Linked DNA regions of Salinigranum rubrum. The protein of the gene in region 2 binds, or shares a complex with, the protein of the main gene of each other region. Links are inferred from orthologs where the notes say so. Each region holds a gene or a part of one and is shown on either strand. Other genes may lie near its edges.

Region 1 (6,844 bases), 1.7 Mb from region 2 along the record:
TTCGTCGCCGTCGCGTTCGTCGCCTCGTCGTACCAGCCGGGGGGTCGAGCCGTTGTGTCGCCGACGGCCGCGTACTCCAGACGGAAGCGGGCCGACCGGTCGTCCTCGTCTAAGCCCGCTTCCCGCGTGAACTCGACGGTCAGTTCCGAGACGAAGCCCGACTCGTCGACGAACGCCGTCGCGGTGTAGTTCGAGACTTCCCCCTCGATGGCGGTCGGTCGGCCCGTCGCGACGATTCGGTACTCGTCGGGACGCCACGAGACGCGGTCGACCTCGACGTCGGTCGTCGTGAGATACCGGACGACGTACCGACGGCTCCGGTCGGTGTGCGTCCCGAACCCGTCGTCCGCTGCGCGGAGCGGATACCGGTCGTACCGCGTCCCGTTCCGGGTGTCGGCGCGGCGGTAGACGAACTCGCCCTCCGTGTAGAGCGTGTACTGGACGAGGTCGGAGTCGTTCTCCCGCGACTCGTAGCCGACGACGGTGTGCAGCCACGTGTGCTCGTCCTCGACGACGGTGTGCTGCCAGACGCCGTCCCAGCGGCGGTTCCCGTCGAGCGCGTCGGTGTCGGACTGTCGGACGATGAGCCGGTACGACTGTCTCGAAACGGAGTCGGCGTGTGCACGCGAGAGAGCCACCGCGTCGAGGGAGTCCTCACCGACGCCCGGTGGATACCCCCCGACGACTCGGCGGTGCCCGCCGGCTGGACGCCCGCCCCGGTCAGAAGCGGCGGTGCCGCGTCCGCCAGCGGTTCGGGTTCGGGACCGGACGGTCCCCAGACCCCCGCAGCGCCCGCCGCGAGGACGAGACAGACCACGCCGACGACAGCCGCGAGAGCGGTCGGCGTCGCCAGTTTCGACTCCACCCCGTCGGACCGTCTCGACGACTCGGCGAGGAGCGCAGTCGTCGTTACCCCGAAGTACCGGGTCGTGAGCGCGTCGGCGTCCGCGCGCGAGACGCCGTACAGGAGGAGGTTCGCGAGCGCCGCCGGCCCGACGAACTGTGCGCCGTGTCGGTCGGCGAGACGTGACGCCCATCGGGCGTCGACGGGCGCGACGACGACGTCGACGTCGGTGTCCGTGTCGATGGTGAGTTCGGCGGCGGCCCCGCTCTCGTCAGTGCCCGCGGCGGGTCGCTCCAGCGGGAGGCGCCCTCGAAGCGTGGCGCCGAGTCGAGCGACGCGTCCCGGTGTCGACCGGGGGAGCACGACCAGGCGTTCGCCCCGCCGGCGGGCGACGAACCGGTCACCCGTCCGCCGCGTCTCGTATCCGCGGGCGCGCCAGAGCGCCGCGCAGAACCCGGCGAACGCGTCCGAGTCGAGCGCTCGCAGCCGCTCGGTGACGGCTCCCGCCCGCGCTGCCGTCCGAGTCGTTCCCACTCCCGTGTGAACGTCTCGCACGCACACGAAGCTTTCGCCCGGTCGACGGCGAGAGACCGCCGCAGTCGGCAAATTCAACTACGTGCTCTCCCAAGCGGGTACATGAGCGTCGAGACGACGAGCCTCGAACGGATGGGTCGTGACCTCGGTTCGGCTATCGCCGAAACCGACGAGTACCAGCGTTTCGAGGAGGCGAAGCAGGCCGTCGAGGCCGACGACGAGGCGCAGGCGCACATCCGCGAGTTCAACCAACTTCGCGAGGAGTTCATGCTCGCCCGCCAGACGGGCAACGCGACGCAGGAGGGCATGCAGAAGCTGCAGTCCAAACAGCAGGAGCTACACGGCCTGCCGGTGATGGCCGAGTATCTGGAGGCGCAAGCGGCACTCCAAGAGCGGCTCGAAGCCGTCAACGAGGCCATCTCCGAGCCGCTCGCGGTCGATTTCGGCGGCGAGGCCGGCGGCTGCTGTCAGGACTGAACGCTGCGTCCTGAGGTTCAAATACCATCGGGCAGCCAGCGGTAGCCATGCTCGCAGTCGCAGGCGGGAAGGGCGGATGCGGAAAGACGACGACGGCCCTCGGACTCGGCCGCGCCCTCGACGGGGAGACGGTCGTCGTCGACACCGACCGGGACATGCCGAACCTCCACGCGATGGCCGGCGTCGACCGCGAACCGATGGCCGCCCCCGGGGCTGAGCCGCAGCGGGTCGACGACGGCCTGTCGGTCCTCCCCGCGCCGTCGCCGACGACTCGCGACGCCGCCGTGACGACCATCCTCGACGGAGTCGCGAACCGGACGGACGCCCGGGTCGTCGTCGACTGTCCGGGTGGCGCAGGGCCGGATGCGGCCGCTCCGCTCGCGGCGGCGACGCGGGTCGTCCTCGTCTCGACCGCCTGTGCGCCCGCACTGCGCGACGCGACGAAGACCGGCGCGATGGCGCGGGCGCTCGGCTGTCACGTCGAGGGAGTGGTGCTGACGCGGACGCGCGTGACACCGCCCGGCGTCGAGGCGCTTTTCGACTGTCCGGTCCTCGGGACGGTGCCGGACGCCCCCGGACCCGTCCTCGACGCTAATCCCGTGCAAGCCGCGTACGCGGACGTGGTCGAAGCGCTCGAATCTGATACTCTCCAAACGCAGACAATGCGTCAGAAACGGCCATGAGATGGTTAAAAGCAGCAGTGAACGATTCCGAATATCAACACAGAGATTCCGGGGACAACCCATATGTGTGCCCACGCGGAACACCCGCCCATGTCGAAACGGCTTCCCACCGGTATCACCGTCCTCGACAGGCAACTCGACGGCGGCTTACCGGCAGGAAGCATCGTCTTCCTCGGCGCGCGGCCGGCGAGTCAGTCGGAGTTGATCCTCTACGAACTGACGGCGGCCCGCGGGACGCTCTATCTGACGACGGCCCGGTCGGTGGAGGCGGTCAGGGACGCGCTCGACCGTTCGTCGGTGCAGACGGGCAACCCGACGGTCCGCGACGTCGACGGCGACGGCCCCGTCGACCAGGCCCACCGGCTCATCCGGGGGCTGCCCGACGAAGCGAACCTCATCATCGACATCGTCGACGTGCTCGAACGGGTCGAACCCTCGCGGTACCGGATGTTCCTCAACGAGGTTCAGACGCACATGATAAACACCGGGGGAGTCACCGTCCTCCACGGGATGAAGACGGACGCGACGCCGGCGAACCGCGGACTCACGGAGCACATGGCCGACATCGTCTTCGACCTCGAAACGAACGTCAAGGGCTCCGAAATCGAGAACCGGCTGGCGATTCCGAAGTTCCGCGGCGGGCGCGCGCTCGACGAGACGATCAAACTCCGCCTCACCGAAGAGGTCGACGTCGACACGAGCCGCGACATCGCCTGACGGGAGTCGTCGGCGAAGAGTAATCCCGTAACGGTGTGCGGGTCGGCGCTACTCGTTCCCGCGTCTGCCGATTCCGAGCGGTTTCCGACAGCTCTTACAGAGGTAGAGGTTCCGCGTGGCCTCGCCGTAGCCGATGCCGCCGCGGGACCGCGTCTCTATCTCGGGCACCTCCTCCGCGTCCATCTCGTCGAGCGATTCGATCGTCGCACCGCACTCGGGGCAGTCGATGGTCTCCGTTGCCATAGCTTCTCGTCGTCGCGTCAACACTTAACGACATCACGCGAGTGTGGAGGCGACGCACGACGGGCGACCCCCGGCGAGTCGGTCGGTGAGGGTCGAGACCGTCGACCGCGTGACGCGAAACGCCGACGTTAAACGAGTCGACACGCAATAGCTCACAATGAGCAACGACGCCTACTCCGAGGGTGACCTCCGAAAGACGGGGATGGCCCTGAAGCACGACCGGGAGTGGGACTACGAACTCGACCGCATCGTCGACGCCATCGAGGAGCGCGACGCGACGACGGTCGGGCTCCAGTTCCCCGAGGGTCTCAAACGGCGCGCCCCGGCTGTCGCCGACGACCTCCGCGCGCTCACGGAGGACGTGACGTTCATGATATCGGGACAGCCCTGCTACGGTGCCTGCGACCTCGACACCTTCTTGATGCGCCGGTCGGACGTGTTCGTCCACTTCGGCCACTCGCCGATGAAGGAATCGGAGAAGATCATCTACGTACCCCTCTTCTCGAACGTCGATCCCTTCCCCATCCTCGAAGACGCGGTCGACGAACTCCAAGAGGGGGAAGTCGGCCTCGTCACCACCGCCCAGCACATGAACCGCTTCGGCGAGATGGTCGACTGGCTCGAAGAGCGGGGCTACGAGGTCCAGACGCGGAGAGGCGACGAACGGCTCACCCACGAGGGGCAGGTGCTCGGCTGTAACTACGCCTCCGCCGACCTCCCGGCCGACCAGGTGCTGTACGTCGGCGGCGGGAAGTTCCACCCGCTGGGGCTGGCGATGGAGCATCCCGAGAAGACCGTCGTCATCGCCGACCCGGTCAACAACGTCGTGACCATCGCCGACACGGAGAAGTTCATGAAACAGCGCTTCGGGGCCGTCCACCGCGCGATGGACGCGCGGACGTGGGGCGTCATCTTCTGTACGAAGATCGGACAGGGCCGGTGGGAACAGGCCGAGAAGATCCTCTCGGAGAACGACGACGCCTATCTCGTGACGATGGACGAGGTCACCCCGGACCGCCTCCGCAACTTCGACTTCGACGCGTTCGTCAACACCGGCTGTCCGCGCATCACGACCGACGACGGCCCGCGCTTCCACAAGCCGATGCTCACCCCCGGCGAGTACGAGATCGCCGTCGGGAACAAACCCCTCGAAGAGCTCTCGTTCGACACCTTCCACGGCACCTGGTGACTTTTGTCCTCCCGCGACACAGCGGGCGTATGCAGTGTGAGCCTATCGGCACGGTGTCGACGCCGTTCGAAACGACCAGCGACGCCCCCTCACAGGGGTTCCACGAGGACAGCGCGGGCGTCGTCCACGTCGACGAGGCGTACGCCGCGGGCCTCTCGGGATTCGACGCCGAGTCGGTCGTCGTCGTGTGGTGGGCCGACCGCGCCGACCGCTCGGTGCTGACGCTCGACCGCGACCCCTCCCGAGGTGTCTTCACCTCGCGGTCGCCCGCGCGGCCGAACCCGGTCTGTCTCACGGAGTGTCGCGTCGTCGACGTCGACCTCGACGCTCGACGTCTTTCGGTTCGAGGCGTCGACATGGCGGACGGATCGCCGGTGATCGACCTGAAGGCCTCGCTCCGCGAACGGGTCGACTGAGAGCCTCAGTCACGGCGACGCCACGCGAGCGCCGACAGGACGCACACGGCGAGGACAACCGTGAGAGGCGTGAATCCGGGGAACTGCGTCGACGTCGACGCCGCCGTCGGCGTTCCCTCTTCGGGTTCGACGACGGTGACGGTGGCCGTCTCGTCGTCGACCCGCGCGGTGTACGTTCCGGGGTTCGCGAACTCGAAGGCGAACTGGACGCTGGCGGTACTCTCCGCGGGCACGGTGACGTCCTGAGTCTTGACGAGCTGGCCCTCCAGTTCGAGTTCGACCGGGTGCGTGTCCGAGACCGTCTGCGGGTTCCGCACCGTCACTACGACGACGGCCTGCACGTTCGTCGAGATGCGGCTCGGCTCGAAGGAGACGTCGGTCACGACTGTCCCCGCGGGGGTGCGGGTCGACGCCTGAGTCGCCGTCGCAGCGGCCTCGGGTGTCGGCGTGGCGGTTGCCGTCGCCGAGGCGGCGGACGCGTCCGTGGTATCGTCGTCAACGAGGCTCGCGCCGCTCCCGCCCCCGCCACTGCTCCCCGCGCCTCCGCCGCCCCCGCCGCTACTTCCGTCGTCACCGTCGTCCTCCTCGTCGCTCACGTCGACCGCGTCGTTATCGCTGTCGTCGTCGTTGTCGCCGTCATCGCCGTCATCACCGTCGTCGTCCTCGTCGTCATTGGGTGCTGGTGCGCCGCCTCCACCGCCGCCTCCGCCGCCGTCACTGTCGTCCGAGTCGTCCAGTTCCGGAGTGGGTGACGGTGTGGCAGACGGCGTGGGAGTCGGTTCGACCACGACGTCGTGGGTGTACCGAAGGTCGACCGCTGGGGCCGGCGCGTCGTCCGACAGGGCCGACTCGTCGAGGTCGACAGCGACCGTGTTCGTCCCCTCTCGGACCCACGACGGGTCAGGTGTGAACGAGACCGTCTCCCCGTCGGCGAGCGTCCGGGAGGCGTTCAGCCGGTTCCCGTTCACCGAGACCGAAGGGTTCACCGACCCGGTTCGCTCCGTGTACGCCAGCGACCACTCGATCGTGTTGTCACCGGTGTAGTTCACGGTCAGTTCCGTCGCGTTCGTCGAGAGGTCGAGGGGCTGGGTCTTCGACGTCTCGTCGGTCCCGAAGCTCCCGAACGACACGTTCGTCCCGTCGTCGGCCGTCACGGAGACGTCTCTCGGTCCAGCGGAGACCACCTCTAGCGGGAGCGGCTTGGACAGGAGGTTTCCACTCCACGACGCCCGTGTCTGGCTGTCCCACTGCCGGCTGTCGACCGACGTCTCGAACGACGAGTTGATCGGCTCGACCGTGACGAACTCGACGGTGATCGTCGAACTGTTGGTGGCGTACTCGTCAATGTCGATGGTCTGCCACCCCTCGCGGTTCGGAACTTCCCAACCCTCTCTGACTAGCGTCCCTTCACCGTACGTTCTGTCGGGTCCCTCCTCGACGATGTAGACGTCCACCACCGCGCCGGACCCACCGCTCGTGCTGTGGTACGTACGGACCGAACCGATGGTCGACGGGGGCTGGGTGATGCGTATCTCGGAGTCCCATCGACCGTAGAGGCCGACCGTCTCGTCGCCCCCGCCGAACTCACTCGACACCGTTCGGGTCTCCGCCGTCAGGGTCAGTTCGGGCTCCCCGCCCGCCGGTCCCGTGGGCTCCATCGTCCCCGCGATGGAGACGGGAAGGGCCTCGCCGTCGCTCGTGACGGTCCCGCTGTCGACGTCGTCCTCGCGCGTCACGGAGC
Region 2 (6,894 bases):
CGGGCATGGCCCCGCCGACGGTCGCTTCGAACAGCACGTCGCCGGCGCTATCTTCTTCCGCCCTTCGGAGGTCCGCGTACCGTTCCGCCACCGGGCCCTTGTTCGCGAGCACGACGTGGCGGTCGCGTTCGAGCGCGGCCAGACAGTGTGAGAAGCCCGGTTCGGCGTCGCCGAGCGTCGTCGGCGTCGCTTCGACGAGCACGTCGTAGTCGGCTGCGAGCACGTCGTCGGGGTCGTCGTCGCCGACAGCACCATCGCGACTTTTTCGCTCCAGCGCGCGCTCGCCGTCGATCCCTCCGGCGTCGACGACGCCAGAGGAGGAGTCGGCGAACCCGACCACGCGGTGGCCGTACTCGGCGGCGAGTTCGACGACGCTTCCCCCGACGGCGCCCGCCCCGAGGACCGCGAGTCGCAGACTCATTTCGCCCCCTCCGTGAGCGGTTCGATGACGTGGAGTTCCTTTTCGGCTGCGATAGTCCGGAGTGATTCGAGTGCCGCCTCGGTCTGTCCCGGGCGCGTCGCCAGTCGAAGCCGTGCGCTCGACGGTTCGTCGGTCCCTTCGGGCGCCGAGAGCGAGAGGTCAGACAGCGATGCCGCGGCGGACTCCTCGATGCGGTGGAGCGTGTCCGAGAGGTCCGTGTCGACGAGATGGCCCACGAGGAGGATGCTCAGTTCCTCCCCGTAGCGCTCGGCACCCGCCTGGATGACGTTGATCCCCTCGCCTCTGAGTGCGTCGACGATGCCCTCGAACCGGTCGGGCGGACACTCGAGGTCGACCTCGACGGGAATCCTCCCTCGTGGGGTGATGTTCCCCCGTTCGTGGAAGATCGAGAGGAGGTTCCCGCCGTTGTCCGCGATGGGCTTGAGCGCCGCGAGCAACTGCCCCGGTTCGTCGGCGAGTTCCAGGCGGACGGTGTACGCCTGCGGGCGCTCGCCGCCGTCGGTCTCCGTCTGACCGTCCTGGGGCACGGCAGTCTCTCCTGCTTCGCTCGCAGTGTCGGTCACCGTCGCCCACCCCCTTCGACAGGGGACGGCACCCCCCTGTTGTCCTCGGCAGGGAGCCCGCCAGTCGTCGCTCCGTGCCGATGCGTTTCGGGGAGTACGTGCCCGTTCGCATTGTGAGAAGGTGTTCTGTGTCGCGGTATAAGCCTCCGTCGGTTGTGGACCGCCGCCTTCACGCGGCAGGTGCGTCCTTGGTGCGCTCTCGACGTGCCGTCGCGTCGCCTACATGTCTCCGTCGCGTCGCCTACGCTGTCGGGCCGGCCGCCCGTCGGTGCGACAGCGTCACTACTGTCCCCTCCGCTTCCTCGTCGAACCGCAGGCGGCCGCCGTTCGCCTCGGCGGCCGACCGCGCGAGCCACAGTCCCAGCCCGCTCGCGTGGGTCAACGGCGTGATGTCGGTCTCGCCCCCGACGACCGCCGCCTCGTGGTCGGGGACGCCCTCGCCGGCGTCGCGGACGTGCGTGTGTACCCACTCGTCGTCGGCCGTCACCGTCACCTCGACGGGCGGCTTTCCGTGCTCGAACGCGTTCTCGACGAGTTCTCCCAGCGCCGTCCGGTAGCAGTCGTCCGCCCACACCCACACCCCGTCCGGGACCGAGACGCCGACGGTCGCTCCGGCGTCTCCAGTGACCTCCGCGACCGCTCCGTCGACCATCGTCCTCACGTCGTGGGGATGCTCGACGCGTCGCTCGCGCTCGAACAGGTCGATGATCGTCTTCGCCTTGTCGGCGAGCCCTCCCACGGTTCGTGCCCGTTCGGCGACGACGCGTGCGGACTTTTCCAGACTGGGGTCGTCCACCTCCTGTTCGAGCCGCTCCCCGTGCCCGACCAGAATCGTCGACTCGTTGCGGAGGTTGTGTCGGAGCGCGCGGTTCAACACGGCCAGCTTTCGCTGTTCGTCGGCGAGTTGTTCCGCCCGCACGCGTCGAGCGTCGTGGACGCCGATGATGACGTGCGCGGCGGTGCTGATGGCGAGGATGTTGCCGGCGGTCAGCGCGCTCTCGACCCCGCCGGCGCCGAACACGACCGGGCCCTGGACCATCCCGTGGAGCCACAGGACGACCCCGAGGACGACCACGCCGAGGAGGTTCCACACCGCGATGCGGACGGCGTTCGCCGTCGAGAACTCGCTCCGATAGAGGAGGTACCCCGAGACGGCCAGGCCGAGACAGACGAGCGAGCCGAAGACGGAGAGCGCGACGCTGAACGGGGGCTGGCCGCCGACGAACAGCGGTGCGATGTTCGGGCTCAACAGGACGACGCCCGTGACGGAGACGGCGACGCTCGCTCCCATCCGTGCCGCTCGCGACCGGCGCCTCGTCACGGCCGTCGTCTCGTCGTCGAACGTCGACGACAGCCGTCTGTCGATCCGTGTGAGAACCTGATTCATTCGATATCAGTACAGTCGATTTCGGAATAATAACGTTCCGTCGAGAGTATCACGCGTAATACTCTCGGAGTCCGAACGGTCGACACACGCGCCGGCCGCCGCGAGAGGAGAGTCGCAACCGAGACGTCGAAATCGAGAACCGCGTGGCCGGGGAGCGGACCTCGGTTAGATGTAGTCGACCGACGGCGGCAGTTCGAGCTTCATGCCCTTCCGCTCGCGGATCTCCGTGATCTTCTCCGTCTGGAGGTTGTCGGCCAGCACGCGGAAGCCGGCGTTCTCCGTGTTCCAGGAGGCGCGGCCTTCGGTCGCCGAGCGGATGTCGCTGGAGAAGCCGATCATCTCCTCGACGGGCGCGATGCCCTCGATGACCATGAGGTCGCCCTCCTGGTACATGTCGTCGACGCGGCCGCGTCGACCCTGAATCTCACCCGAGGCCGAGCCCATGTACTCCGAGGGGACGTCGATGCGGACGTCCTGGATGGGTTCGAGCAGCTTCACCTGACCGTCGATGAGCGACCGGTGGACGGCCTCGCGGACGGCGGGGATGACCTGCGCGGGACCGCGGTGGATGGTGTCCTCGTGGAGCCGCGCGTCGTGGAGGCGAAGGAGCGCACCCTGGACCGGTTCGCCGGCGAGCGGGCCGTCCTCGAGCGCCTCTTCCATCCCCTCGATGACGAGTTCCATCGTCTCGTTGAGGTGCTGGATACCCTTCGTGTCGTCGATGAGGATGTTCGTCCCGAACATGTGCTCGACGTCCTGGGACGTGTCCTTGTCCATGCCGAGCTCCTGCAGCGCCTCGCGGCGCTCCAGTTCGGGCATGTCCATCGCGACGTCGCCGAGCTTGATGGCGTCGACGATGTCTTCGGAGAGCGGCTCGACGGTGATGTAGAACTTGTTGTGGCGGTTCGGCGAGACGCCCTCGACCTCGCGGGACTCCTGGGTGGGGGCCTCGCGGTAGACGACGATGGGCTCACCGGTGTTGACCGGGATGCCCTGGTTCTTCTGGATGCGCTGGGTGATGACTTCGAGGTGGAGTTCGCCCTGCCCGGAGATGAGGTGCTCGCCGGTGTCCTCGTTGATCTCGACCCTGATAGTCGGGTCCTCCTTCGCGACCTGCTGGAGCGTCTGAATCAGCTTGGGAAGGTCGTCCATCCGGGTCGCCTCGACGCTCTTCGTGATGACCGGCTCGGAGATGTGTTCGATGGACTCGAACGGCGTCATCTCCACCGACGAGACGGTAGAACCGGCGATGGCGTCGCGCAGGCCAGTCACGGCCGCGATGTTCCCGGCGGGGACGCCGCGGTCGAGTTCCTCGCGCTCGCCGCCCATGAACACGCCGACCGACTGGACGCGGTTCTTGCCCGCCGTTCCCGACACGTAGAGCTCCTGGCCCTTGCGGATGGTGCCGGAGAACACGCGTCCCGTGGCGATTTCGCCCGCGTGGGGGTCCATCGAGATGTCCGTCGCCATGAAGACGACGTCGCCGTCGTCGTCGACCTCCCGCATCTGCCGGGCGAGTTCGGACTCGTCGTCGCCGCGCCAGATGGTCGGGATACGACGAGGCTGTGCTTCGAGCGGGTTCGGGAAGTGCTCGGCGACCATGTCGAGCACCACGTCCGAGAGCGGCGACTGCTCGTGCAGTTCCTTCCGCTGGTCGTTGCGCTCCATCTCGATGACTTCCGAGAAGCCGACGCCGGTCTCGGCCATCGAGGGGGCGGAGACGCCCCACTTGTAGAGAGCCGAACCGAACGCGACGGTGCCGTCCTCGACGGAGACGGTCCAGTCGCGGTCCTCGTAATCCTGGGTCATCCCGCGGATGAGCTCGTTGACGTCCGCGATGACGTCGAGGAGCCGCTCTTGCATCTCCTTGGGACCCTCCTGGAGCTCGTTGATGAGGCGGTCGACCTTGTTGATGAACAGCGCCGGCTTGACGCCCTCGCGCAGCGCCTGTCGGACGACCGTCTCGGTCTGCGGCATCGCGCCCTCGACGGCGTCGACGACGACGAGCGCGCCGTCGACGGCGCGCATCGCCCGTGTCACGTCACCGCCGAAGTCGACGTGGCCCGGCGTGTCGATGAGGTTGATGAGGTGGTTCTTGTCGTTCCACTCGTGGGTCATCGAGACGTTCGCCGCGTCGATGGTGATGCCGCGTTCCTGTTCGTCCTCCTTCGTGTCCATCGCGAGCTGCTGCCCGGCGGTCTCGTCGGAGATCATGCCGGCGCCCGCGAGGAGGTTGTCGGAGAGCGTCGTTTTCCCGTGGTCGACGTGCGCAGCGATGGCGATGTTCCGGATCTGCTCCGGCTTGTCCATCAGTTTCTCGCACTCTTGTACGATTTTCTTTCGTCGGCCCATTACCGAGTCTTACCGAAAGGAGGGACAAAAGGGTAGTGTTTTGCCGGGGCCGAAATCGAGGGTCTGGAGCCACGTTGCGGGCGTGTGACGGTGTTTAGCATGCCCCTCGGTGGGTCCGCCCGACGCGCTGTCGCCGTCGCCGGACGCCCACCACATCGCCCGACGACGGGGCAGAAGAATCATACACCCTCGCGCCCTGATACCAGCACGCATGGACATTCGAGTGCTCGGGTCCGGGCCACCGGACCCCTTTCTGAGTGCGGCCGATCTGTTCGAGACCGAGTTCTCGCTCGACCTCCCCGTCAGAGTCCACGTCCGAGAGGACCCCGACGAGCGGACCTGGGCGGGCCACTACCCCGACCACCACGTCCTCAACATCTCCCGACAGGCGGCGACCAGCGCGATGGCGCGCGAACTGGCCTTACACGAACTCGCTCACATGGCGCGCTACGAGGAGTCTCACCCCTCCCACGTCCAAAAGACCGAGGAGGCGCTCTTTCTCGCGCTCGCGGGTCGGTCGGTCGAGCGACGGAAGCTCGCACACTGCTACCAGATCGCGAACCACATGAAGGACATCTACGCCGACGACCTCACGCTCTCGGTCGCGCCCGCGGAGAAGCTCGTCTGCTTCTTCGAGTCCCAGCTCGCGGCGGCGGTGTCGGACCGCCCGCCGGCCCCGCGCCCCGACTCCAGACGCATCTCCCCCGCTGCCGACCCCGAGATCACCGCCGTCAACGCCGCGTTCGCGCTCGCACTGTGTGAGCGCCACGACCTCCTCACATCCGACCACCGCCTCTACGACCTCGCCCACGCCGCCGCCGACGACGCGCCGCAGGTCGGATTGGAGCGGTTCAAATCGCACTTCGCCTCGCTCGTGGACGACCCGACCGAGAGCGACTACCGGAAGGCGCTGGTCGACGTCACGCGCGAGTACTGTATTCGGGAGCAGCAGGCGGCCGACTGAGCCGGGCGCTAAAGTGCGCCTCACGACCCGCGTCGCTGTCTCCCGATGTGGCCTCCAACGCCGCCGAGTGCGCCGAAGATTGTGCCGACGACGAACCCGGTTCCACCGCTGAGGACCCCCACCGTGCGCATGGCCCCGAAAAAGTCCACGTCCTGTCCATGTGTCGGCGTCATTCCCAGTACCAGTACTAGCGCGATGAAGCCGACCACTACGCTCACGAGCACTACACCGAGGGCCGCTGCGAAGCCTCCGAGGATCGCACCTCGCCGTTGACCGGTCTCCTGGAGATACCCGGTGGTCGCGCCGCCGACCACGGCACACAGTGTCAGCGGGACCGCGAACACCCACGTCGGGAGCCAATTTCCCACGACAGATGCCGTCACGAACCCGAGGGCCGGGAGCACGAGGAGGGTCAGGAAGCCCAGCACGACCGTGACGACTGTCCCGGCGACGACCCCGGCGGCCTCCCTCCGTAGAGACATGGTGCGAAGACTCCCCACACGCGTAAAAGTACACGGTCCGGTGTCCTGAGACTCGTCCGTCGGCACCGCTCACGACGCCGGAGAGAAAAACGAAAAGACGAGACAGACGTTAGCGGGCGGCGGCGGCGACGCGCTCGCGCTCTTCCTTCTGGCTGATGGCGTACGACTGCATGTCGTAGTCGGCTGCGCCGATCAACACGGAGGCGAGCGCTTCGGCGGCGCTCTGTTTCGACTTGTACGAGCCGCGCTGGGTGCCTTCGGCGATGAACTTCAGCGCCTGGTCCACCCGTCGTTGCGGGGCGACGTCGACGGCCTGCGGGACCGAGATCCCACCGTACTTCAGGCGGACGGTCTCCTCGCGGGGAGCGGCGTTCTGGATGGCGGTCACGAGCACCTGCACCGGGTTCTCCTCGGTGCGCTCGTGGACGATCTCGAACGCCTCGCGGACGATGTTCATCGTCTTCTGCTTGTGCCCCGTGTTGTCTTCGGACTGCATCAGGCGGTTGATGAGCCGCTCGACGATGCTGATCTCCGACTTCTTGAACTGCTTGGAGGCGTGGCGCCCCATCGTGTGGGCGATGGGGGTCACCGCGATGTAGCGCTTGGTCGAGGGGTCGGTGTACTCGATCTCGGAGACGTCCCAGACGCCGAACAGCAGCGCGTTCGAGCGCGCCTCCTCGCTGTCGGCGGGGGACTCCGGCTCG

What was found. The genes of interacting proteins can lie anywhere in the genome.
Region 1: the proteins of C2R22_RS02040 (region 2) and dph2 are in contact, whole or in part, in a crystal structure (PDB 6Q2D), measured with the Methanobrevibacter smithii proteins. The link is inferred for Salinigranum rubrum from one-to-one orthologs. Residues at the interface, in WP_011954157.1 of Methanobrevibacter smithii: Pro482, Asn483, Lys484, His485, Tyr553, Asp555, Glu556, Glu559, Leu560, Leu591, His592, Glu593, Asp594, Ala595, Val596, His597, Arg598, Gly599, Pro600; in WP_011954460.1 of Methanobrevibacter smithii: Met1, Met3, Tyr4, Pro28, Glu29, Gly30, Leu31, Met33, Phe58, His80, Thr124, Gln126, Ser179, Gly180, Asn181, Phe182, His183, Leu185, Tyr201, Asn202, Phe211, Ile215, Arg291, Asp295, Asp296, Gln298, Met299.

What each region holds. Positions count from the first base shown.
Region 1 is NZ_CP026309.1:2,077,654-2,084,497, reverse strand. The notes cover bases 2,756-5,671. They hold dph2 (diphthamide biosynthesis enzyme Dph2), read left to right. Parts: upstream 2,756-3,655; coding sequence 3,656-4,687; downstream 4,688-5,671. Other genes in these bases: C2R22_RS10160 (hypothetical protein), read right to left, coding at 5,109-5,671; C2R22_RS10165 (TrmO family methyltransferase domain-containing protein), read left to right, coding at 4,717-5,103; C2R22_RS10175 (hypothetical protein), read right to left, coding at 3,304-3,498; C2R22_RS10180 (RAD55 family ATPase), read left to right, coding at 2,756-3,255. Outside these bases: C2R22_RS10200 (hypothetical protein), read right to left, coding at 1-638; C2R22_RS10195 (hypothetical protein), read left to right, coding at 668-1,030; C2R22_RS10190 (YlbF family regulator), read left to right, coding at 1,481-1,855; C2R22_RS10185 (MinD/ParA family ATP-binding protein), read left to right, coding at 1,903-2,538; more of C2R22_RS10180, read left to right, coding at 2,629-2,755; more of C2R22_RS10160, read right to left, coding at 5,672-6,844. UniProt on the Methanocaldococcus jannaschii protein: Catalyzes the first step of diphthamide biosynthesis, i.e. the transfer of the 3-amino-3-carboxypropyl group from S-adenosyl-L-methionine (SAM) to the C2 position of the imidazole ring of the target histidine residue in translation elongation factor 2 (EF-2).
Region 2 is NZ_CP026309.1:419,278-426,171, forward strand. What follows is about bases 2,152-5,117. They hold C2R22_RS02040 (elongation factor EF-2), read right to left. Parts: upstream 4,745-5,117; coding sequence 2,558-4,744; downstream 2,152-2,557. Other genes in these bases: C2R22_RS02035 (sensor histidine kinase), read right to left, coding at 2,152-2,392; C2R22_RS02045 (DUF5781 family protein), read left to right, coding at 4,956-5,117. In the rest of the region: C2R22_RS02025 (homoserine dehydrogenase), read right to left, coding at 1-421; C2R22_RS02030 (amino acid-binding protein), read right to left, coding at 418-969; more of C2R22_RS02035, read right to left, coding at 1,247-2,151; more of C2R22_RS02045, read left to right, coding at 5,118-5,708; C2R22_RS02050 (hypothetical protein), read right to left, coding at 5,729-6,256; C2R22_RS02055 (30S ribosomal protein S7), read right to left, coding at 6,300-6,894. UniProt on the Methanocaldococcus jannaschii protein: Catalyzes the GTP-dependent ribosomal translocation step during translation elongation.